4 regions of the Promicromonospora sp. NPDC052451 genome follow, and region 1 is predicted to be linked to each of the others. Evidence: riboswitches for the same ligand, from Rfam matches in the RefSeq annotation. Region 1 holds a riboswitch; each other region holds the start of a gene.
What was found. A riboswitch is a leader RNA that binds a small molecule or an ion and turns the genes downstream of it on or off. The one in region 1 is predicted to bind thiamine pyrophosphate.

Region 1 (5,325 bases):
TCCCGGTCTCGCGCACCGGGGTGTCCCTTGGCGACGTCGGCGGCGTGCGCGGCGATCTTGTAGGTGACCACGCCCGTGCGCACGTCGTCACGGTCCGGCAGGCCGAGGTGCTCCTTGGGCGTCACGTAGCAGAGCATCGCCGTGCCGTACCGGGCGATCTCGGTGGCGCCGATGGCGGACGTGATGTGGTCGTAGCCGGGCGCGACGTCGGTGACCAGAGGGCCCAGCGTGTAGAACGGGGCGCCGTCGCACAGCTGCTGCTGCCGCTCCACGTTCTCGCGCACCAGGTGGAACGGGACGTGGCCCGGGCCCTCGACCATGACCTGGACGTCGTGGGTCCAGGCCCGCTTCGTGAGCTCGGCGAGCGTGTCCAGCTCGGCGAACTGGGCCTCGTCGTTCGCGTCGGCGAGCGAGCCGGGGCGCAGGCCGTCACCGAGGGAGAACGCCACGTCGTAGGCCGCGAAGATCTCGCACAGCTCGTCGAAGTGCGTGTAGAGGAAGTTCTCCTGGTGGTGCGCCAGGCACCAGCCGGCCATGATCGAGCCGCCGCGGCTCACGATCCCCGTGACCCGGTCCGCCGTGAGCGGCACGTACCGCAGCAGCACGCCGGCGTGCACCGTCATGTAGTCGACGCCCTGCTCGCACTGCTCGATCACCGTGTCGCGGTAGATCTCCCAGGTCAGCGCGCTCGCGTCGCCGTTCACCTTCTCCAGCGCCTGGTAGATCGGCACGGTGCCGATCGGGACCGGCGAGTTGCGCAGCAGCCACTCGCGCGTCGTGTGGATGTCGTCGCCGGTGGACAGGTCCATCACGGTGTCGGCGCCCCACTTCGTGGCCCACTCGAGCTTTTCCACCTCCTGGGCGATCGAGCTGTGGACGGCGGAGTTGCCGATGTTCGCGTTGACCTTCACGAGGAACGCCTTGCCGATGATCATCGGCTCGGACTCGGGGTGGTTCACGTTGTTCGGGATGATCGCCCGGCCGGCCGCGACCTCGCTGCGGACCAGCTCGACGTCGCAGCCCTCGCGCAGGGCGACGAACCGCATCTCGGGGGTGACCACGCCCTGGCGCGCGTAGTGCATCTGGGTCACCCGCCGGCCGGGCAGCGCCCGGCGCGGGCGACGTCGTTCGCCCTGCCACTCCTGGGTCGCGGCGCCGCGACGCACCGCGCCGCGTCCGTCGTCAGCCAGGGCCCGGCGGCGGCCGTCGTACTCCTCGGTGTCGCCCCGGGCCACGACCCACGGCTCGCGGGCCGGGCCGAGGCCGCGGACCGGGTCGGAGCCCGGACCCTGCGTGCGGTAGACCCGCACCGGAGGGTTCGGGCTGCCGTCGGGGGACGGCGCCAGCGTGATCTCGGTGACCGGCACCCGCAGGCCGGCGTCGTGCCCGGGATCGGTGCCGTGCTCGTACGCGAGCGTGCGGGAAGGGGTGTGCTCCATCATCAGACTCCTGCTTCCTACGCCGGTGTTAACCGGACAGGTTCAACGGTCCCGGGCCGTCCAGCCCGATCTCAGCCCCTGCGCGGGGCACCCGTGGGATCGCGGACGACGTTAGCACCGTGCCACCGTGCGGGTCTTCTTCGGCCGTGCCCAAAACACTTCTGCGCCCGCGTCCGCTCTGATAGAGAAGGTCGACGGCTCGCTCACCGGGACGTGGGCCCCGAAGCCTGGAGGCAGGCATGTCGGTACGGAGAAGGTTGCGGACCACGGCGTTCGCGCTGGCGACGACAGGAGCACTCGTGATGCAGGCAGGGATCACGGCGAGCGCCGTGCCCGCGGGCTCGGCACCGGACGTGGCGGCGTCGGACAACCGGATCACGCTCACCGCGTGGGACGGGGTGCGGGAGCTCCGCGCGGGTGAGACCACCAACCTGCGTGCGGACGCCCGCGGCGGGCTGGTGCTGGGCCGGGGCGGTGCGGTGGTCGAGTACACCGACCCGTTCGGCGACGGCGGCGCCGTGCGCTACGAGACGGGCCGGTGGACGTCGCCCGTGGTCGAGACCGGGTACCCGGTCGACGAGTCGGTGAGCTCGTGGAACGCGAGGACGCCGACGGGGACGTGGGTCGAGATCGAGTTCCGCGGGCGCAAGGCCGACGGGGCGTGGACGAAGTGGTTCGTGATGGGGCGCTGGGCCTCGGGCGACGACTTCTCCCCCGCGGACGGCGGCGTGGGCGACATCCACCGCACCTCCGTCAACGGCCAGGCCGACGACGACGCGTACCTGTTCACCGACACGTACGTCGCGAAGTCGGGACACGAGCCGCACGCGTTCCAGACGCGCGTCACCCTGTACCGGCCGGAGGGCGCCCGGGTGTCCCCGCGGCTGGACGCCGTGACCACCATGACCAACGAGTACCTGCCCGACACGCACTACACCGGCACCAGCGACTTCACGCTGGGCCGCGAGGTCGTGCTCGACGTGCCGCAGTTCAGCCAGAACATCCACCGCGGCGAGTACCCCGAGTTCGGCGGCGGCGGCCAGGTGTGGTGCTCGCCGACGTCGTCCACGATGGTCATCTACTCCTACGGGCGCGAGGTGCCGCCCGAGGAGCTGGAGGGCATCGAGGCACCGAACGGCGACCCGCAGGTCGACTACGCCGCGATGAACACCTGGGACTACGCCTACGAGGGCGCGGGCAACTGGCCGTTCAACGCCGCCTACGCGAACAGGTTCGGGCTGACGTCGTTCGTGACCCGGCTGCGCTCCCTCGCCGAGGCCGAGCGGTTCGTCGCGGCCGGCATCCCGCTGGTCCTCTCGATCAACTTCACGGCGGAGGAGATGCCGGAGGCCGGGTACGAGACCGACGGCCACCTGGTGGTGCTGCGCGGGTTCACGGCCGACGGCGACCCGATCCTCAACGACCCGCACGGCGCCACGAACGACGCGGTGCGGGTCGTGTACACGCGGGAGAACTTCGAGCGCGTCTGGCAGACCTCGACCGACGGCCTGACCTACGTGTACCACCCGAAGGACGTCGACCTCCCCCGGAGGGTCCCGGGCCTCACCCCGAACTGGTAGCCCTCCGTCGAGTGCGGGATGTTCGCCCTTTTCCGTGTGCCGGAAGGGCGAATGTCCCGCACTCAACGGCGCCAGGGGTCAGCGGGGCGGGATCGGGAGCGGGTCGGACGTGTAGGACGCCGAGGTGTGGCCCGGGGCCGAGACGGTGACGCGGACCGTGAGGTCCGCTCCCCGGTCCCGGCCGGTCACGAGGTAGCGGCTGCCGGTCGCCCAGGCCACCGGCTCACCGTCGCGGAGCCAGCGGTAGGCCACGTCGACGTCGTGCGGCAGGTAGGTGCCGGCGTCGGCGGTCAGGATCCGGCCCACGCTGGGCCGGCCCTCGATCGAGGGTCCCGACACGTCCGCGACCACCGGGTCGTGGAGCTCGACGTCGGCCGCCTTGACGAAGACGTGCCGGTGCGCGAGCCAGAGCTGGTAGTACACGTCCTGCCCCCGGACCACCGTGCGGTCGCCCGGCCCCGAGCCGTCGAACGTCGTGGCGCGGTAGTAGTCCGAGGGCACGTCGTCGTCGGCCACGGCGTAGGTCTGGCCCACGCCCACCGTGTACTCGATGGGCGTCACGGGCTGCACCGGCACGTCCGGGTGCGCCTCGTACGCGGCTGCCTCGGGGTAGGCCCGGCCGAAGACCGGCGCCGGCGCGTCGCCCGCCACGGTGACCGTCTTCGCCGTCGCCGGCACCACCACCGGGCGGTCGGCCGGGTTGTGCAGCCAGGCCAGCGACCCGGCCCACCACACGCCGAGCCACTCGCCCTCGACCCGGTCGACGACGAGCTTGTGCCCGGACTGCACGCGCGCGCTCACGTCGCTCGCGTACGTGGTGCCGTTCGCGCCGTCCGGCTTCCAGCCCGGGTCCTTGGCCAGGGGCGCGTCGGCCGACGGCGCCTGGTACAGGTACCGGAAGTTGGTGCCCGCACCCTCGACGCAGGCGCCGGACCCCGGCGACGCCTCCTCGCAGCCCGTGACCACGTTGACGTTGTCGGCGTACCCCGTGCGCACCTCGACGACGTCGCCCGGCTCGACGTCCGTGGTCGCCTCCAGGTCACCGCCGATCGGCGCGCCCAGCAGCTCGAAGTAGTGGTCCCAGTCCCAGTACGGGCCGGGGTCCCAGTGCACGTTCTTCGTGTACCCGGGCAGGATGCCCGGCACCTGGTCGTGGCCGATGACGTGCGCCCGGTCCAGCGGGATGTCGTGCTCCGCCGCGAGGTGGCGCACCAGCGCCGCCGACGACTGGTACATCGCCTCCGTGAACCACGTGCCCGTGCCGGCCCAGCCCTCGTGCTCCAGGCCGATCGAGTGCATGTTGAGGAACCAGTTGCCCGCGTGCCAGCCGACGTCGGCCGGGTCCAGGTGTGCGGCCACGTGCCCGTCGGACGAGCGCAGCGTGTAGTTCCACGCCAGGTAGGTCGGGTCCTGCACCAGGTTCACGCTGGGCTGATAGGCCGTCTCGGTGTCGTGGATCAGGATGTAGTCGAGGCTCGGGCCACCCTGCCCGGTGCGGTCGGCCTGGTCGTGGTTGCCGTAGTCGCCGGTGCCGTCCGGCAGGTCCGGGGATCCCTTCTCGTACGGCGCCGGGAGCCACTCGCACCCGAGGTCCGCGGGGCAGTCGGCCTGCGGGTCGCTCGCCAGGGCGCTTCCCGGGACGGCGACGTCCGGGTTGCCGGTGAGGATCACCGCGCCGTCCTCGGGGGTCGTGGTGCCCGCGCCGTCGCGCAGCGTGCGGTAGACGTTCGCCGTGAAACCGTCGACGTCGCTCATGCGGGACACGGCGTCCTCCCAGGCACCCAGGTCTGCGGACGACGTGGCCGTCTTCGTGGCCGTCTCTGCCGCGCCGTCGCGGACCGCCTGGGCCTGGTAGGCGGCGAGCAGCGCCGCACCACCGCACACGTTGGCCTGCGCGTCCGACCGGAGCGTGGCCTGGTCCAGACCCGTCAGCGCCGCCGCGCGGGCCAGCTCGGACGTGCCCGTGCGGGCCGGGCCGGGCTTGTCGTTGACGGCCGACAGGGGCAGGCCGTCGCCGTGCGCGTGGCCCGGGCCGGCGTCACCCGCCAGGTTGAACACCCCGTATCCGCCGTCGGTGCTCGCCTGGCCGGCGTGCTGGTCCCAGCGGGACTCCAGGTAGGAGACGGCCTTGAGCAGGTCGGCCGGCACCCCGGTGGCCGACGCCGCGGCGTCGAACGACTCGTCGAGCGAACCGGCGGCGAGCACGGGGGCGCAGGCGACCGTCCCGACGTCCGACGCCGTCCCGCCCGGTGGGGCGGCCGCTGCCGAGAGCGGGATGAGCGGTAGGAGTACCCCGGCCAGCGTGG
Region 2 (5,325 bases), on a different contig from region 1:
ACGGACTCAGTATCCACTCTTCGGAAGGGTCAAAACGCACATCGTGCTCGGCGTCACGTGATCCGCACCGGATCCACCAGGTCGGCCACGATGAGGATGCCGCCCACCCCGAGCAGCACGAGGAAGACCACGTAGGCCACGGGAGTCATGCGGGCGACGTCGGCCGGGCCGGGCAGGACGGCGGCGCCGCGCACCCGGGCGACCGTGCGCTTGCCGCCCTCGTAGAGGGCGTTGACCAGATGCCCGCCGTCCAGCGGCAGCAGCGGGATCATGTTGAAGACGAACAGCGCGATGTTCAGGCTGGCGAGCAGGCTCAGGTAGATCATCACGCGGTCGAGGATCGCCTCGTCCAGGGCCATGATCTGGCCGCTGATCCGCGCGACGCCGACGACCGACTGCACCGAGTCCTGCGAGCGTTCCTCGGCGCTGAATGCCTGCGTGGCAGCGTCGGCCACGCGGACGGGCAGCGTGGCGACCATGGTGGCCGTCTGCCAGGTCTGGTCCGCGACGGCCGGCAGCACGCTCGACACGGGCTGGGGCTCGCGCACCTGGAGCGGTGAGAAGCCCACGAAACCGCCGGGGCGGACGACGGGCTCCCCCGCAGCATCCAGGACGGGGGCGCCCTCCTCGTCCACGACGGGGCGGTCGGTACGGGCCGGGGTGACCTCCAGGGCGACGCGTTCGCCGTCGCGCAGCACCACGATCTCGGACTCGCGCCCGGCGGAGTCGTTGATGAGGCCGACGAGCTGCTGCCAGCCGTGCACCTCGGTGCCGCCGAACGAGACCACCTCGTCCCCGGGCTCCAGCCCCGCGGCCGCGGCGGGTGCGGCGGGCTGCCCCTCGCAGTCGTCGCCCGAGGCGGTGGAGGTGACGGAGGCCGGTACGCACTCCGAGAGCTGGGCGACCGTGGTGGAGACGGCGGGCAGTCCGTAACCGATGAGGATGACGGCCATCAGCACCGTCGCGATCACGAGGTTCATGAACGGCCCGCCGAACATCACCACGAGCTTCTTGGGCGTCGACAGGTTGTAGAAGGCGCGGTGCTCCTCACCGGGCCGCACCTCGGCCACCGATGCGTCCCGCGCGTCGGCCACCAGGTCGCTCCAGAAGCCCTTGCCGCGCCGCGCACCCTCCGGGGCCGGGGGCATCATGCCGACCAGCCGCACGAACCCGCCGAGCGGGATCGCCTTGATCCCGTACTCCGTCTCCCCCTTGGTCCGCGACCAGAGCGTGGGCCCGAAGCCCACGAAGTACTGGCTCACCCGGACGCCGAACTTCTTGGCCGGGACCATGTGCCCCAGCTCGTGCAGCCCCACCGAGACGACGACGCCGAGCAGGAGGACGAGCACACCAACGATGTGCGGAACGATGCTCACGGCACCGAGACTACGGCACCTGTCCGACAGCCCGGAAGGCAGCGCACGGCTCCCCTCGGCTCGACCACTCGACGTTCACGCCACTCCCGTTCCATGACAATTCCTTGAAACTTCGGTTACCGATCATTAACCTGGCGGCATGTCTGTTTCGTCCGTACCCGAGGTCGGGCACACCCACGGTCCCGCGGCGCTCGCCGACAGCCTCGCCGCGGTCTTCCAGACCGAGGCGTGGTCGGGTCCGGACGGCGACTCCCGGGTGGCCCGGCACCTGCGCGAGGCCGGGGTCGACGTCAGCGCGATCTGGGCGGCGTCCCGCTGGAACATGGGCGAGGACGGCGAGGCGCCCAACCGGCGCCACCCGCTGCCCGGCGACCCGCGCGGCCCGCAGACCGCCGCCGTCCTGCGGGCCGTCGCCGGCCTGCCGCGCGGTGCCGCGCTCCTCGGCCTCTACCTGTGGTCGCAGGCCAGCGACGCGCTGCAGTACACGTTCCGGCACGGCCGGATCATCGTGCCGCTGCGCGCGTTCGTCGAGACCTGGGAGACGTGCCGCGACGAGGCCCCCGACGCCGTGTGCCGGGCCGAGGGCGACGCCGTGGCCGTGCTGCTGCGCACGCTCATCACGCAGATGCACACGTCGGCCGCCCGCAGCGCGGGCAGCCTGCCCCGGCTCGCCGGGGCTGCCGCGCGGGCGGGTCAGAGGTGCGCGGACCTGCTGCGCGCCGCCCGGGCCATCCCCGACCCGGCGTCCCCGTTCCGCCGGGAGCTCGTACCGCAGGCCGTGACGCGGATCCGCTACTTCCGCGCGCTCGCCGAGGCGTCGGTGGCCGCGGACGAGGCGATGGCGGGCCGGCCCGACCGCCTCGGCCCCGCGCTCGACGGGCTGCGCGCCGCCGAGACCGACCGGCACCTCAACTACATCCTGGCCAGCGAGCTGCGCTCCTACCGGATGCACCTGACGGAGCTGCACCGCAACCTCGGCGCGCGGTGGCTCACGCTGGACCGGCTCAAGACCGTCTACATCTACCCGTTCGGGCTGCGGGACGTGAGCCCGGCCGCCGCCGTTGCGGCGATCCGCGGCATCGCCGACCGCGACGAACGCCCCTGGCTGCTGGGCGTCCGGACCGTCGCGACACGCGCCCGCCTCAAGATGGACGACGTCTGGGCGAGCGTCGACCGTGCCGCCCGCCCGTACGGCGGGGCCTCGCTGTCCATGCCCGACGTGCGGCTGGAGCAGCCCGACGGCACGCTCATCGCCGAGCTGACCTGCGACGTGCGGTTCACCGAGTTCGGCAACCACTACGTGCGGTTCCGGTACTCGGCGCACGACCAGTCGCCGCAGCAGGTGCGCGACGCCCGGTTCCGGCTGTCCAACCTGCACGCCGACATCCGGGTGCGGTGGATCGCGCCGGACGGCTCGCCGCTCGACGTCGACCACGGCGACGCCCTGCCGCCCGAGCGCCTGTTCGACCTCGCCGACCTGCTCCAGCGCGCCACGGCGGACCTGGTCCGCACGGGGACCGAGATCGCCCAGGGACGGGCGCACGTGGTCACCACCGTCTACGAGGCCAGCCGCGGCACCGGCCCCGCGGCACCCCGGGCGGTCCGCACGCCGGTCGCGATGGGTGACGAGCTGCTCGCCGCGTTCGGCTCGCAGGTGCTGCTCCAGCCGGTCTCGTACGGCACCGCGACGCTGTGCGACTGGACCCTGCGCCAGCGCAACCCGGTGCTCCTGGAAGGAGTGCGGCACCTGGGTGACGTCGTGGCGGTGACCACCAACTCCACGACGGTCGCGCTGGTCGGCGCGGCGCACTTCAAGATCTCCCAGTACGGCTCGCTGGCCGAGTTCGTCGCGAGCCTCAACGGGCTGTTCAGCGCCTGGAACGCCACGCTGGCCGACCACCTGCGGATCGTCGCGGCCATGCTCGCCGACCACGACGTGAACAACGGCGCCGACCTGGCCGAGCGCAAGGAACGGCTGACCCGCGAGCAGCTGCGCCTGCACGAGTTCGCCTCGGAGGTGCGCACCACGCTGACCACCATCACCTCACCCACGTTCCTGGCCTCCGCCCTGGAGTCCCGGATGCTCAACCAGCTCCTGCACGCCTCGCACTTCGAGCAGCAGGCCGCGGTGGTCACCGAACGGCTGCGCGAGCTGCTCCAGGAACCCATCGCCACGCGGCTCGCCGCCCTCGAGCGTCTGCACGGCGACCGCGAGCGCGCCGAGGAGGCGAGGCGGGAGCGCAGCAGGCGCCGGCTCATGGACGGCACCCTGTCGGCCATCACGGTGTTCGCCGGCGTCTACGCGCTGATCGGGACGGTCCAGGTGGCCCTGGACGCGGCGCTGATCGACGGCGTCCAGGCGGTCGCGGCCACGGCCCTGGTCACCGTGGGCGCGCTGGTGACGGGCCTGGCGGTCTTCAACTGGACGCGCGGTCACTGATCCTTCGATCCGGTCTAGGGTGGGCCCACATGGCGCGGGGCGCCGGGGCACAGCCCGGCTGAGACGTACCCGTGGAACCTGATCTAGGTAGTGCTAGCGAAGGGAACGCCTCATGGGCTCCGTCCTGCCCCCCGACCCCCTGCTCGACGCCGCCGCGCGCACCCGCCCGGCCGGCCACCCCGTGGTGGCGCTGACGATCGCCGGCTCCGACCCGTCGGGCGGTGCCGGGATCCAGGCCGACCTGAAGACGTTCGCCGCCCTGGGCGGCTACGGCTGCGCGGTGCTCACGGGCCTGACCGCGCAGTCCACGACGGGCGTGACCCGGGTGCTGCCCGTCCCGGCCGACATGGTCACCGCACAGCTCGCCACCCTGTTCGCCGACGTCGCCGTGGACGCGGTGAAGATCGGCATGACGACGGACGCCGAGGTCGCCCGCGCGATCGCCGCCGCCCTGCGCGACCTACGGGCCGGTGCGCGGCCGCCGTTCGTGGTGCTCGACCCGGTCATGGTCGCGACGTCGGGCGACCGGCTGCTGGCGCGCGAGGCCGAGACGGTGCTCCGCGAGGAGCTGCTGCCCCTGTCCGACCTCGTGACGCCGAACCTGCCCGAGGCGGCCGTGCTGCTCGGCACCGACCCCGCCCGGGACGCCGCCGAGGCCGCGGACCAGGCCCGCGCGCTGCTGGGCCTCGGCGCACGGTTCGCCCTGGTCAAGGGCGGGCACCTCACGTCCGCGGAGGCGGTGGACCATCTCGCGGGCCCGGGGCTCGGGGCGGGAGCCGGCGGCGTCGTGGCGCTCGCCGCGCCCCGGGTCGCGACGCGCAACACCCACGGCACGGGCTGCACGCTGAGCTCGGCGTGCGCCGTGCTGCGACCCGTGCACGACGGCTGGGAGCCCGCGGTGCGCGCGGCGAAGACCTACCTCACGGGGGCGCTGCGCGCGGCGGACGACCTCGTGGTGGGGGGCACCGGGACGGCGGCCGGGCCGTGGCGCGGCCACGGCCCCGTCCACCACGGCTTTGCCACCGTCTTGTCACCTACGCCGTCTTGAGGATCTCCGCGGCCCGCGCCCGGGCCCAGGCGTCGGCCTCCAGCACACCTTCGACCGACCCCGGATCGCCCGCGCCCGTCGCCGCGTGCGCCTCGACGACGGCGGCGACCGTGTCGACGATGTCGAGGAACCCGATGGTGCCGTCGTGGAAGGCGTCCACACAGACCTCGTTCGCCGCGTTGTAGACCGCGGGGAACGTCCCGCCGGCCTCACCGACCTGTCGTGCCAGGCGGACGGCGGGGAAGGCGTCGTCGTCCAGCGGCGCGAACTCCCAGGTGGCGGCCTGCGTCCAGTCGATCCCCACGTCGACGTCGGGCAGGCGGTCGGGCCAGGACAGGCCGAGGGCGATGGGCACGAGCATCCGCGGCGGGCCGGCCTGCGCGATGGTGGACCCGTCCACGAACTCGACCATGGAGTGGATCTCCTGCTGCGGGTGCACCACCACGTCGATCGCGCTGAAC
Region 3 (5,325 bases), on a different contig from region 1:
GCCTCGCGGGCACCGGCGAAGTAGCGGACGGTGATCATGCGCCGCGCACCCAGTCGCCGGACTTGCCGCCCGTCTTGCGCTCCAGGCGCACGTCCGCGAGCGAGACGGACTTGTCGAGCCCCTTGACCATGTCGACGACGGCCAGGCCGGCGACTGCCACGGCCGTCAGCGCCTCCATCTCGACACCCGTGCGGTCGGCGGTGCGCACGGTCGCCGTGACCTCGACGCCGTCGTCGGTCACCACGAGGTCGACCGCGGCGCCGTGCACGCCGATCACGTGCGCCAGCGGCAGCAGCTCGGGTGTCCGCTTGGCGGCCGCGATGCCCGCGATGCGGGCCACGGCCAGGACGTCGCCCTTGGGTACGGCGCCGTCCCGCAGGGCCCGCACGACGTCGGGGGTGCAGCGCACCGTGCCCGAGGCGGTGGCGGAACGGACCGTCGGCTGCTTGGCGGTGACGTCGACCATGCGGGCCTGGCCGCGGTCGTCCAGATGCGTGAAGCTCACGGGACCAGGGTGCCACGAGCGCTCCGGTGCCCGTTCGGCTGTCCGAAGTATCCGAACTGTTCTAAGGTGGTTGGTCTCGGAGTCATGAAGCGGCTCCAGGTCCCCTCGGATCTGGGAGGTTCACATGTCCCCCGACAAGAAGCACGGTCTCGCCCTCGTGGACGGCGGCGACGTCCCGTCCGCCATGCCACGGGTCGCGCCCGGCGAGCTGGCGGACGCCCTCGGCATCGGGACCAACCTGCTGATCGGCCGGTACCGCGTAGGCCTGGCAACCGGCGACTGGTGGTGGTCCGACGAGGTCTACACCATGCACGGCTGGCGGCGGCACGAGGTGGAACCCGGCCTCGACGCGCTACGTTCCCGCAAGCACCCTGACGACCGCCTCCGGGTGGTGCGCGCCGCCAGCGAGGCCCTGCGGGTCGGCCGGCCGTTCGCCTGCGCCCACCGCATCGTCGACAAGAACGGGCGCACGCGATCGGTCGTGGTCATCGGCCAGGGGCAACGTCGAGAATCCGGCGGAGGTCCCGAGGTGGCGGGCTACGTGCTGGACGTGACGCCGGTCCAGAAGGAAGCGCTGAACCGCCGCTCGGCCGGGGCGGTCCAGCGCGCGTTCGTCAGCCAGGCGGCGATCGAGCAGGTCAAGGGCGTCATCGTCGCGGTACGCGGAGTGGACGAGGCGACCGCCGACGCGACCCTGCGCGAGGTCGCCGCCACCGTCGGCGTGCCCCTGCGTCTCGCGGCGGACCAGGTCATGGCCGCGCTCCGCGCCGACGACGAGAAGGCGGGGGTGACGCAGGCCGCGCTGACGCGCGCGCTCGACGCCGTCCAGCCGGTGGGGCGGCCGCGGAGCCATGACGCGCTGCTGACCCGGCGGCCGCGCCGGTCACACCGCTGAGCGACGCGCCGCGATACGCAGTGCGGCGGTGTGCGCGCCCTTCGCGGCCAGGCGCTTGGCGAACACCGCCGTGCCGGCCGCGACGGCCGCGAACACCGTCGCCTGCACCAGGTCCAGCTCCGGGTCGTCCGGCTTGTTGGGGGCGTCGTTGCCGGTCACACCCTTCCAGATCATGCTGACCGCCTTCTGCGCGACCCAGCCGGCCGCGATAGTCAGGGCGAGGGTGCCGACCTTCTCGGCGAGTGTCTGTTCCGTCTCAATCTGGGCCACCTCTACACCGTAGCCCCCGACGGCGGACTAGGCTGCACGGAAACGACAGGGGAGCGCCCCGACGGCGCTGAGAGTGCGGAGAACCGCAGACCCTTGAACCTGATCCGGTTCACACCGGCGGAGGAAGTCGAGGCACGATGTTGCGTCTTTCCGGTGCCCCCAGGGGCGCCTTCCACAGCGGTACGGTCGGCGGCGCGGTCGCCGTGGCACTCCTGGTCGCCGGCTGCGCCGGCGGTTCGGGCGGTACCGGCTCCGAGGACACCACGTCGGCAGGCGCGGCGTCGGGCACCGTGACGCTGGTGACCCACGACTCGTGGGCGCTGGACGAGAAGCTGGTGGACCGGTTCGAGCAGGAGTCGGGCCTGACCGTCGAGGTCAGTGCGGCGGGCGACGCCGGGACGCTCGTGAACCAGCTGGTGCTGACCAAGGACGCGCCGCTGGGCGACGTCGTGTTCGGCATCGACAACACGTTCGCCTCCCGCGCGCTGGAGGCCGGGGTGGTCGAGGAGTACACGCCGGAGGGCCTGCCCGAGGGCGTCGAGCAGGTGGGCGGTGCGCTCACACCGGTCGACCAGGGCGACGTGTGCGTGAACGCCGACGAGGCGTGGTTCGAGGAGTCGGGCCTGGAGGTGCCGAAGACCCTGGAGGACCTCGCCGACCCCGAATACAAGGACCTGCTCGTGGTGACCAACCCGGCGACGTCGTCCCCGGGGCTCGCGTTCCTGCTGGCGACGATCGGCGCGTTCGGCGAGGACGGGTTCGAGGACTACTGGGCGTCGCTCGTGGACAACGGCGTCAAGGTCGCCGACTCGTGGGAGGACGCCTACTACGTGGACTTCTCCGGGGCGGGCGAGGGCGGTGAGCGGCCGCTGGCGCTGTCGTACGCGACGTCGCCCGCGTTCACCGTGACCGAGGACGGCGCCGCGTCGACCACCAGCGCGCTGCTGGACACCTGCTTCCGGCAGGTCGAGTACGCGGGCGTGCTGGCCGGCTCCGACAACCCCGAGGGCGCCCGCGCCCTGGTGGACTTCCTGCTCACCGAGGACGTGCAGGCCGCCCTGCCGGAGTCGATGTACATGTACCCGGCCGATGCCTCGGTGGAGCTCCCCGCCGACTGGCAGAAGTTCGCGCCGCAGGCCGAGGCACCGTTCGAGGTGGACCCCGCCGACGTGAGCGAGCACCGCGACGAGTGGATCGAACGGTGGACCGAGACGGTCGTGGGCTGAGCCTGAGCCGGACGCCGACGGACCGGCCCCGGCGCGGCCCGCGGCTCGCACCGTTCCTGTGGGGAGCGGCGGTCGCCGTCCCCCTGGCCTTCCTCGGCGTCTTCTTCGCGTGGCCGGTGGTCGCGCTCGTCGTGCGGGGCTTCGTGCCCGACGGCGCGCTCGACCTCACCGGCTTCGCCGAGGTGTTGTCCCGGCCGCGCACCTGGCGGCTCGTGGGGCTCACGCTCACCCAGGCGGTGCTCGGCACGGTGTTCTCGGTGCTGCTCGGCCTGCCGCTCGCCTACCTCCTGTACCGGCGGGCGTTCCCCGGGCGCACCCTGGCGCGCGGGCTGGTGACGGTGCCGTTCGTGCTGCCGGCCGTCGTGGTCGGCGTCGCGTTCCGCGCGCTGTTCGCGCCCAGCGGCACCCTCGGGTTCCTCGGGCTCGAGGAGTCGCTCGCCGGGATCGTCGTCGCGCTCGTCTTCTTCAACGTGTCGGTGGTGGTGCGCACCGTGGGCGGGCTGTGGGAACGGCTCGACCCCCGCGCCGAGGAGGCCGCGGCCTCGCTCGGCGCGGGACCCGCCCGGGTGTTCCGCACCGTCACCCTGCCCTCGCTCGCGCCCGCGATCACGTCCGCGGCCTCGGTGGTCTTCCTGTTCTGCGCCACCGCGTTCGGGGTGGTGCTCGTGCTCGGCGGCGTGCGGTACGGGACCATCGAGACCGAGATCTGGACCCGCACCACCCAGTTCCTGGACCTGCAGGCGGCCTCCGTGCTCTCGATCCTGCAGCTCGTGGTCATCTCGGGCGCCCTGGCCGTCTCCGCGCGGGCCCGACGGCGCCGCGAGGCCGCCCTGCACCTCGTCTCGGCGCGCCGGACGGCACGCCCCCTGTCCTGGCGCTCGCCCGCCGACGCCGCCGCGGCGCTCGCGGGCATCGTGATCGTCGCCGGGCTCATCGTGCTGCCCCTGGCCGGCCTGGTGGCCCGCTCGTTCCGCGAGCCCGACGGCTCCTGGGGACCCGGTAACTACCTCGCGCTCGGCACCACCGGCGAGCGCAACGCCCTGGTCGTCACCGTCTGGGAGGCCACGGCCACCTCGCTGCGGATCGCGCTGGCCGCCACGGTGATCGCGCTGGTCGTGGGCGGGCTCGTCGCCCTCGTCGTGTCCCGTCGGCCCCGGTCGGTGGGGGCGCGGCGCGCCGTCGGGACGCTCGACGGCCTGTTCATGCTGCCTCTGGGCGTGTCCGCGGTGACCGTCGGCTTCGGGTTCCTGATCACCATGGACCAGCCGGTGCTCGGCGTCGACCTGCGCACCTCGGGGTTGCTCGTGCCGGTGGCCCAGGCCGTCGTGGCCGTGCCGCTCGTGGTGCGCACCGTGCTGCCGGTGCTGAGGGCCATCGACCCCCGTCTGCGCGAGGTCGCCGCCGTGCTCGGCTCCGGGCCCGGCCGCGTGCTGCGCACCGTGGACCTGCCGATCGCCCTGCGGTCGGTCGGGCTGGCCACCGGGTTCGCGTTCGCGGTGTCGCTCGGCGAGTTCGGCGCCACGTCGTTCCTCGCGCGGCCCGACGGTGCCACCCTGCCGGTCGTGATCTACCGGCTCATCGGGCGGCCCGGGGCGGAGAACTACGGGATGGCGCTCGCGGCGTCCGTGGTGCTGGCCGCGCTGGCCGCGACGGTGATGATGGTGGCGGAGCGACTGCGCGACGACCGCGCGGGAGGGGAGTTCTGATGGCGGGGCTGGAGGTCCGGGACGTCTCTGTCCGGTACGGCGGCACGACGGCCGTGGACGGCGTGACGCTGGCCGTCGAGCCCGGCGAGGTGGTGGCGCTGCTCGGGCCGAGCGGCTGCGGCAAGTCCTCCCTGCTGCGGGCCGTGGCCGGGCTGGAGCCGCTGGCCGGCGGGCACGTGCTGTACGACGGCGCCGACCTCGCCGGGGTGCCCGTGCACCGGCGCCGGTTCGGGCTGATGTTCCAGGACGGACAGCTCTTCCCGCACCGGGACGTGCGGCGGAACGTGGCCTACGGGCTGGAGACCCTGCCCCTGACCCGCCAGGAGCGGGACGAGCGGGTCGCCGCCCTGCTGGACCTCGTGGGGCTCGCCGGGTACGAGCAGCGGTCGGTGCCCACCCTGTCCGGCGGCGAGCAGCAGCGGGTGGCCCTGGCGCGCGCCCTGGCGCCGCGGCCTCGGCTGCTGCTGCTCGACGAGCCGCTGTCGGCGCTCGACCGGCAGCTCCGCGAACGCCTGGCCGGCGAGGTGCGGGCCGCGCTGGTGGAGACCGGGACGACGGCGGTGTTCGTGACGCACGACCACGCCGAGGCCTCCGCGGTGGCCGACCGGGTGGGCGTCATGGACCGGGGCCGGCTGCTCCAGGTGGCGGCGCCCCAGGAGCTGCGCACCGCGCCGGCGTCGGACCGGGTGGCTGAGTTCCTGGGGTTGCGCGGCTGATCCGGCC
Region 4 (5,325 bases), on a different contig from region 1:
TTGCCTGGTGGGCGGCCAGGGGCCTACGGTGGTCGGACCCGGGGTCATGAAGCGGCTCCAGATCTCCTGGATCTGGAGGTTCCCATGTCCCCACCCGGCATCTCTCCCGACGACCCCGCACTGCGCGCCGTCGTCATCGGCCTGGTCTCCGTCGAGCGGGTCAAGAGCGTCGTCGCCGTGGTCCGCGGCGTCGACGAGGACGCCGCCGAGCGCGTGCTCACCGATGTGGCCCGCGAGGCCGGTGTGCCCCTGTGGGCGGCCTCCGACCAGGTGCTCGCGAACCTGCAGACCCAGGTGGGCACCGCCGGCCTCACCCCGGACACGCTGGACCGCGCGCTCGACGCCGTCTGCCCGGCGGGTTCGTCAGGCTGAGCGGCCGGCGGCCGTGAGCACCTTCAGCAGGGCGCGCTCGTCGGCGTCCATCCACCGTGACGTGCGCGCGGCGGCGGCGCCGGAGCGCTCGACGAGGCGGTCGAGCTCGGCGCGGTCCTCGGTCAGCAGCACGGGGTGCACGTAGCTCTTGCGGCACACCGCCGGGGTGTTGTGCAGGTGGGCCGCGGCGATCCGGACGGCCTCGGCGCGCTGGGCGTCGTGCTCCTGCCGGGTGTGCGGCGTCAGCCCGCGCAGGTGGCCCAGGACGAGGGCGCTGGCGCCCCACGTCCGGAACGTCTTGGCGGTGTACCCGTCACCCATGACCCGGCCGAGGTACTCGTTGACGTCCCGGGACCCGACGGTGCGGGTCTCGTCGCCGTCCACGTACTGCAGCAGGCGCTGGCCCGGCAGCTCCTGGCACCGGCGCACCACGTTCGCCACGCGCCGGTCGTGCAGGACGACGTCGTGCGGGGTGCCCGACTTGCCGCGGAAGCGGAACCGGATCTCGGCGCCCTGCACCTCGGCGTGCCGGGAACGCAGGGTCGTCAGCCCGAACGACGCGCCGGACCGCACGTACTCGTCGTTCCCGACCCGGATCAGGGTCTCGTCGAGCAGCCGGACGACGGTCGCGACCACCCGCTGCGGGCCCAGCCGCGGTGAGCGCAGGTCGGCGTCGACCTGCTTGCGCAGCGTGACCAGGGCGCGGCCGAACTCCACCAGGTCGTCGAACTTCGCGGTGTCCCGCTGCTCGCGCCACAGCCGGTGGTAGAGGTACTGCTTGCGGTGCCTGGCGTCGCGCCCGGTGGCCTGGAGATGACCGGTGGGGTCGGCGCAGATCCACACGTCGGTCCATGCCGGCGGCACGGCGAGCGCACGGAGGCGGGCCAGCGTCGCGGCGTCGGTGATGCGGGCGCCCCGGTGGTCCGTGTACGAGAACCCGCGACCCCGCCGCCGGCGGTGGATGCCGGGGTCGGAGTCGCTGGTGTGGGTGAGCGCGCTCAGCGGTTGGGCTCGGCATCCGAGATGTCCGCCAGGGCGGACGACGGGTCGCGCTCCACGGCGAGGTCGCCGATCGAGACGATGCCCACCAGCACGTCGCCGTCCAGCACCGGGACCCGGCGCACGGCGGCGGAGCGCATCACCTCGACCGCGGTCTCGACCGGGTCGGTGTGGCCGACCGTGACCACCTTCTCGCTGGCGACCTGCTGCACCGGGGCGTCCACGCCGTGGCCCTCGGCCAGGCCGCGCACCACCAGGTCCCGGTCGGTCACCACGCCGACGGCGGTGTTGTCGCTGGTCACCACCAGCGCGCCGACGTTCTCGGCGGCCATCAGCCGGGCGGCCTCGCGCAGCGGCTGGGTCGCGTCGACGGTGGTGGGTGCGGGGGTCATCACATCGGCGACCGTCTGCCGGGTCGTGTCGTTCTCCATCGTCGTTCTCCATCCCTCGGGGACGTGGACGGCGGGCTGCTTCACCGACCCCTCCAGCATGGCCCGCGGGGCCCTCGCTCGCACGCGCGCCTCAGGCTGCCTCGACCCGCCTGCGCAGTGCGGCCGCGGCGGCCCGCGGGTCGGCGGCCTGCGTGATCGCGCGGACGACGACGATGCGCCGGGCCCCGGCCTCCAGCACCTGGTCCAGGCGCTCGGCGTCGATCCCGCCGATCGCGAACCACGGCGTGGCCGGGGCCCGGCCGGCCACCTCCCGCAGCAGGTCCAGGCCCACGGCGGGGCGGCCCGGCTTGGTCGGCGTGGCCCACAGCGGACCGACGCAGAAGTAGTCGACCCGCGGGTCGGCCTCCGCCGCCAGCGCCTCGTCGAGGGCGTGCGTGGACCGGCCCAGCACCGGGTCGTCGCCCAGCAGGGTGCGCACCGCGTCCGGCGGCAGGTCACCCTGGCCCATGTGCACCACCGGCGCGCGGGTCAGCCGGGCGACGTCGGCCCGGTCGTTGACCGCCCACAGGGCGCCGTGCTCGGTCGCCACGCGCGCGACGAGCGCCTGCAGCTCGATCTCGCGCGCGACGTCCAGCGACTTGTCCCGCAGCTGCACCACGTCGACCCCGCCCTCCAGCGCCGCGTGCAGGAACGGTTCCAGGTCTCCCGTGCCCTCGCGGGCGTCGGTGCACAGGTACAGGCGGGCGTCGGCCAGGCGGGCGCGCGGGTCGGTGCGGTGGTCCACGGCGCGAGTGTAGGCCCGCCCCGCACGGGGGTTAAGGTGGTCGCGTGCACGGGAGCCCCGCACGGGGCTGAGAGGGCGCAGGGCGCCGACCGTCGAACCTGATCTGGGTCATGCCAGCGAAGGGAGCAGCATCATGAGCAGTCGCGCGTGCGACGTCCTCGTGGTCGGCGCGGGCATCGTCGGGCTGACCGCGGCCTGGCGGGCGCTGGACGCCGGGGCCCGCGTGGTCGTCCTGGACCCCGCGCCCGGCGACGGTGCCACCCACGCCGCCGCGGGCATGCTCGCGCCCGTCATGGAGGCCGGCTTCGGCGAGGAGGGGCAGGCCCGGCTGGGCACCGCGGCGCTCGCCCTGTGGCCCGCGTACGCCGCGGCGGTCGAGCACGCGGCCGGCCTGCCGCCCGGCGCCGTCGGCCTGGACACGACGTCGGGCACCCTCGCCCTCGCCTACGACGCCGACGACGTGGTGGCCCTGCGCCGCCTGCTCGCCCTGCACCGCCAGTGGGGCCTCGGCTCGGCCGAGCTGCCACCCGCCGCGGCGCGCGAGCGTGAACCGGGGACGGGGCCCCGGGTGGCGGGTGCGGCCTGGGTGCCGGGGGACCACAGCGCGGACCCGCGGGCCCTGCACGCGGCGCTCGCGGGCGTGGTCGCGGCCCGCGGCACGGTCGTGCGCCGTGCGGCGGCAGCCCTCACCTGGGCGGACGGCGCCGTGACCGGCGCGGTCGACGCCGCGGGCACCACGTACGCGGCCGGCACCGTGGTCCTGGCTGCCGGGCACGCGAGCGGGACCCTGTACGCGGGCGCCCCGACGCGCCCCGTGCCGGGCACGACGCTGCGCCTGCTCGCGGACGCCGACCGGGCACCCCGGGTGGTCGTGCGCGGCGCGGTGCAGGGCCGCCCCGTGTACGCGGTACCCCGCCCCGTGCGGCCCGACGGCACGCGCGAGGTGGTCGTGGGCGCGACGTCCCACGAGCGCGCCGACGACCACCTGACCCGGGCCGGCGACGTCTTCGCCCTGCTGCGTGACGTCCGCGTGCTGCTGCCCGGCCTCGACGAGGCCGTGCTGCTGGAGGCGACCACCCGGTCGCGCCCCGGCAGCCCCGACAACGCGCCGCTGCTGGGCCGGGCCGCCCCCGGCCTCCACCTGGCCACCGGCCACCACCGCAACGGCATCCTGCTGGCCCCGCTCACGGCGGCCGCGCTCGACCACGCGCTGGGTGCGGCCCCGTCCGCCTGGGCGGACGAGGAGGCGGCCGGGGCCGCGGTGGCCGCCGCCGCCCGGTACGCCGACCCGCTCCGGTTCGGCCCGGCAGGCGGCACCCCGGCGGTCCGCACCCCTGTGTCCAGCACCATCGAAGGAGGCACCGCATGACCAGCCACCCCGACCAGACGAGCCACCCCGGCCGCACTGGTTCGCCCGGCACCGCCCTCGTCAACGGCGACCCGTACCCGCTGCCCGCCCCGCTGCCCGTCACCGACCTCGTGGCGCGCCTGCTGCCCGGCGTCGTGGTGGACGGCGCCCCGCAGGGCGTGGCGGTCGCGCTGGACGACGTCGTCGTGCCGCGCGGCGCATGGGACACCACGACCGTCCGCCCGGGCGACCGGGTCGAGGTCGTCACCGCGGTGCAGGGAGGCTGACGATGACGGAGCCGACGGAACCGGTCGTGCCGGACGCGCCCCTGACCATCGCGGGCACGGAGCTGTCCTCACGCCTGGTCATGGGCACCGGGGGAGCGGCGAGCCTGCTCGCGCTGGAGGACGCGCTCGTGGCGTCCGGCACGGAGCTGACCACCGTGGCGATGCGCCGGGTGTCGCGGCCGCGTGCCGCGGACGACCCGGCGCGCGCCGGTGACCCCTCGGTGTGGGGGCTGCTCGCGCGGCTCGGCATCCGCGCGCTGCCCAACACGGCAGGCTGCTTCTCCGTGCACGAGGCGGTGCTCACCGCCCGGCTCGCCCGGGAGGCGTGCGCGACCGACTGGGTCAAGCTGGAGGTCATCGCCGACGACGTGACGCTGCTGCCCGACCCCATCGGCCTCGTGGAGGCCGCGCGGACCCTGGTCGACGAGGGGTTCACCGTGCTGCCGTACACGAGCGACGACCCGGTGGTGGCGCGCCGGCTGGAGGACGTGGGCTGCGCGGCGGTGATGCCCCTGGGCTCGCCGATCGGCTCGGGGCTCGGCATCGCCAACCCGCGCAACATCGAGGCGATCGCCGCGGCGGCGTCGGTCCCGGTGATCCTGGACGCGGGCATCGGCACGGCGTCCGACGCCGCGCTGGCCATGGAGCTCGGGTGCGACGGCGTGCTGCTGGCCACGGCCGTGACGCGCGCCGCCGACCCGGTGCGCATGGCCCGCGCGATGCGCCTGGCCGTCGAGGCGGGGTACGACGCCGCCCGCGCGGGCCGGCCGCCGCGCCGCGAGCGGGCGCTGGCCTCGTCGCCCGTGGACGGGCTGGTCGCCGTCGGCGGCAACCTGGACCTCGCGCTGTGACCGCGCTGCCGCCGCTGGTCGAGCCGGGCCGCGACCTGGGGCGGGACGAGCTGGCCCGGTACGCGCGGCACCTGGTGCTGCCCGGCGTGGGACCCGAGGGCCAGCGCCGCCTGGCGAACGCGCGCGTGCTCGTGGTGGGCGCGGGCGGGCTGGGCAGTCCCGTGCTGCTGTACCTCGCCGCCGCCGGCGTGGGCACGCTGGGTGTCGTGGACGACGACGTGGTCGAGGTGTCCAACCTGCAGCGGCAGGTGGTGCACGGGGTCTCGGACCTCGGGCGGCCCAAGACGGCGTC

Region 2: another riboswitch for thiamine pyrophosphate. It lies ahead of thiD (bifunctional hydroxymethylpyrimidine kinase/phosphomethylpyrimidine kinase); the one in region 1 lies ahead of thiC (phosphomethylpyrimidine synthase ThiC).
Region 3: another riboswitch for thiamine pyrophosphate. It lies ahead of ACIG47_RS16550 (thiamine ABC transporter substrate binding subunit); the one in region 1 lies ahead of thiC (phosphomethylpyrimidine synthase ThiC).
Region 4: another riboswitch for thiamine pyrophosphate. It lies ahead of ACIG47_RS24820 (FAD-dependent oxidoreductase); the one in region 1 lies ahead of thiC (phosphomethylpyrimidine synthase ThiC).

Annotation. Positions count from the first base shown of each region.
Region 1 is NZ_JBIUAP010000013.1:121,745-127,069, reverse strand. It holds gene thiC (phosphomethylpyrimidine synthase ThiC) at 1-1,439, opposite strand, end outside; TPP riboswitch at 1,437-1,542, opposite strand; gene ACIG47_RS21035 (C39 family peptidase) at 1,679-3,019, shown strand; gene ACIG47_RS21030 (N-acetylmuramoyl-L-alanine amidase) at 3,098-5,325, opposite strand, start outside.
Region 2 is NZ_JBIUAP010000014.1:105,724-111,048, reverse strand. It holds gene ACIG47_RS21830 (M50 family metallopeptidase) at 54-1,376, opposite strand; gene ACIG47_RS21825 (hypothetical protein) at 1,516-3,816, shown strand; TPP riboswitch at 3,842-3,939, shown strand; gene thiD (bifunctional hydroxymethylpyrimidine kinase/phosphomethylpyrimidine kinase) at 3,929-4,864, shown strand; gene dxr (1-deoxy-D-xylulose-5-phosphate reductoisomerase) at 4,851-5,325, opposite strand, start outside.
Region 3 is NZ_JBIUAP010000009.1:7,321-12,645, forward strand. It holds gene ACIG47_RS16530 (MoaD/ThiS family protein) at 1-38, opposite strand, end outside; gene moaC (cyclic pyranopterin monophosphate synthase MoaC) at 35-505, opposite strand; gene ACIG47_RS16540 (PAS and ANTAR domain-containing protein) at 630-1,400, shown strand; gene ACIG47_RS16545 (DUF4235 domain-containing protein) at 1,389-1,670, opposite strand; TPP riboswitch at 1,708-1,813, shown strand; gene ACIG47_RS16550 (thiamine ABC transporter substrate binding subunit) at 1,808-2,896, shown strand; gene ACIG47_RS16555 (ABC transporter permease) at 2,899-4,602, shown strand; gene ACIG47_RS16560 (ABC transporter ATP-binding protein) at 4,602-5,318, shown strand.
Region 4 is NZ_JBIUAP010000020.1:15,638-20,962, reverse strand. It holds gene ACIG47_RS24840 (hypothetical protein) at 85-372, shown strand; gene ACIG47_RS24835 (DNA topoisomerase IB) at 364-1,335, opposite strand; gene ACIG47_RS24830 (CBS domain-containing protein) at 1,371-1,802, opposite strand; gene thiE (thiamine phosphate synthase) at 1,894-2,547, opposite strand; TPP riboswitch at 2,586-2,689, shown strand; gene ACIG47_RS24820 (FAD-dependent oxidoreductase) at 2,681-3,916, shown strand; gene thiS (sulfur carrier protein ThiS) at 3,913-4,182, shown strand; gene ACIG47_RS24810 (thiazole synthase) at 4,185-5,033, shown strand; gene ACIG47_RS24805 (ThiF family adenylyltransferase) at 5,030-5,325, shown strand, end outside.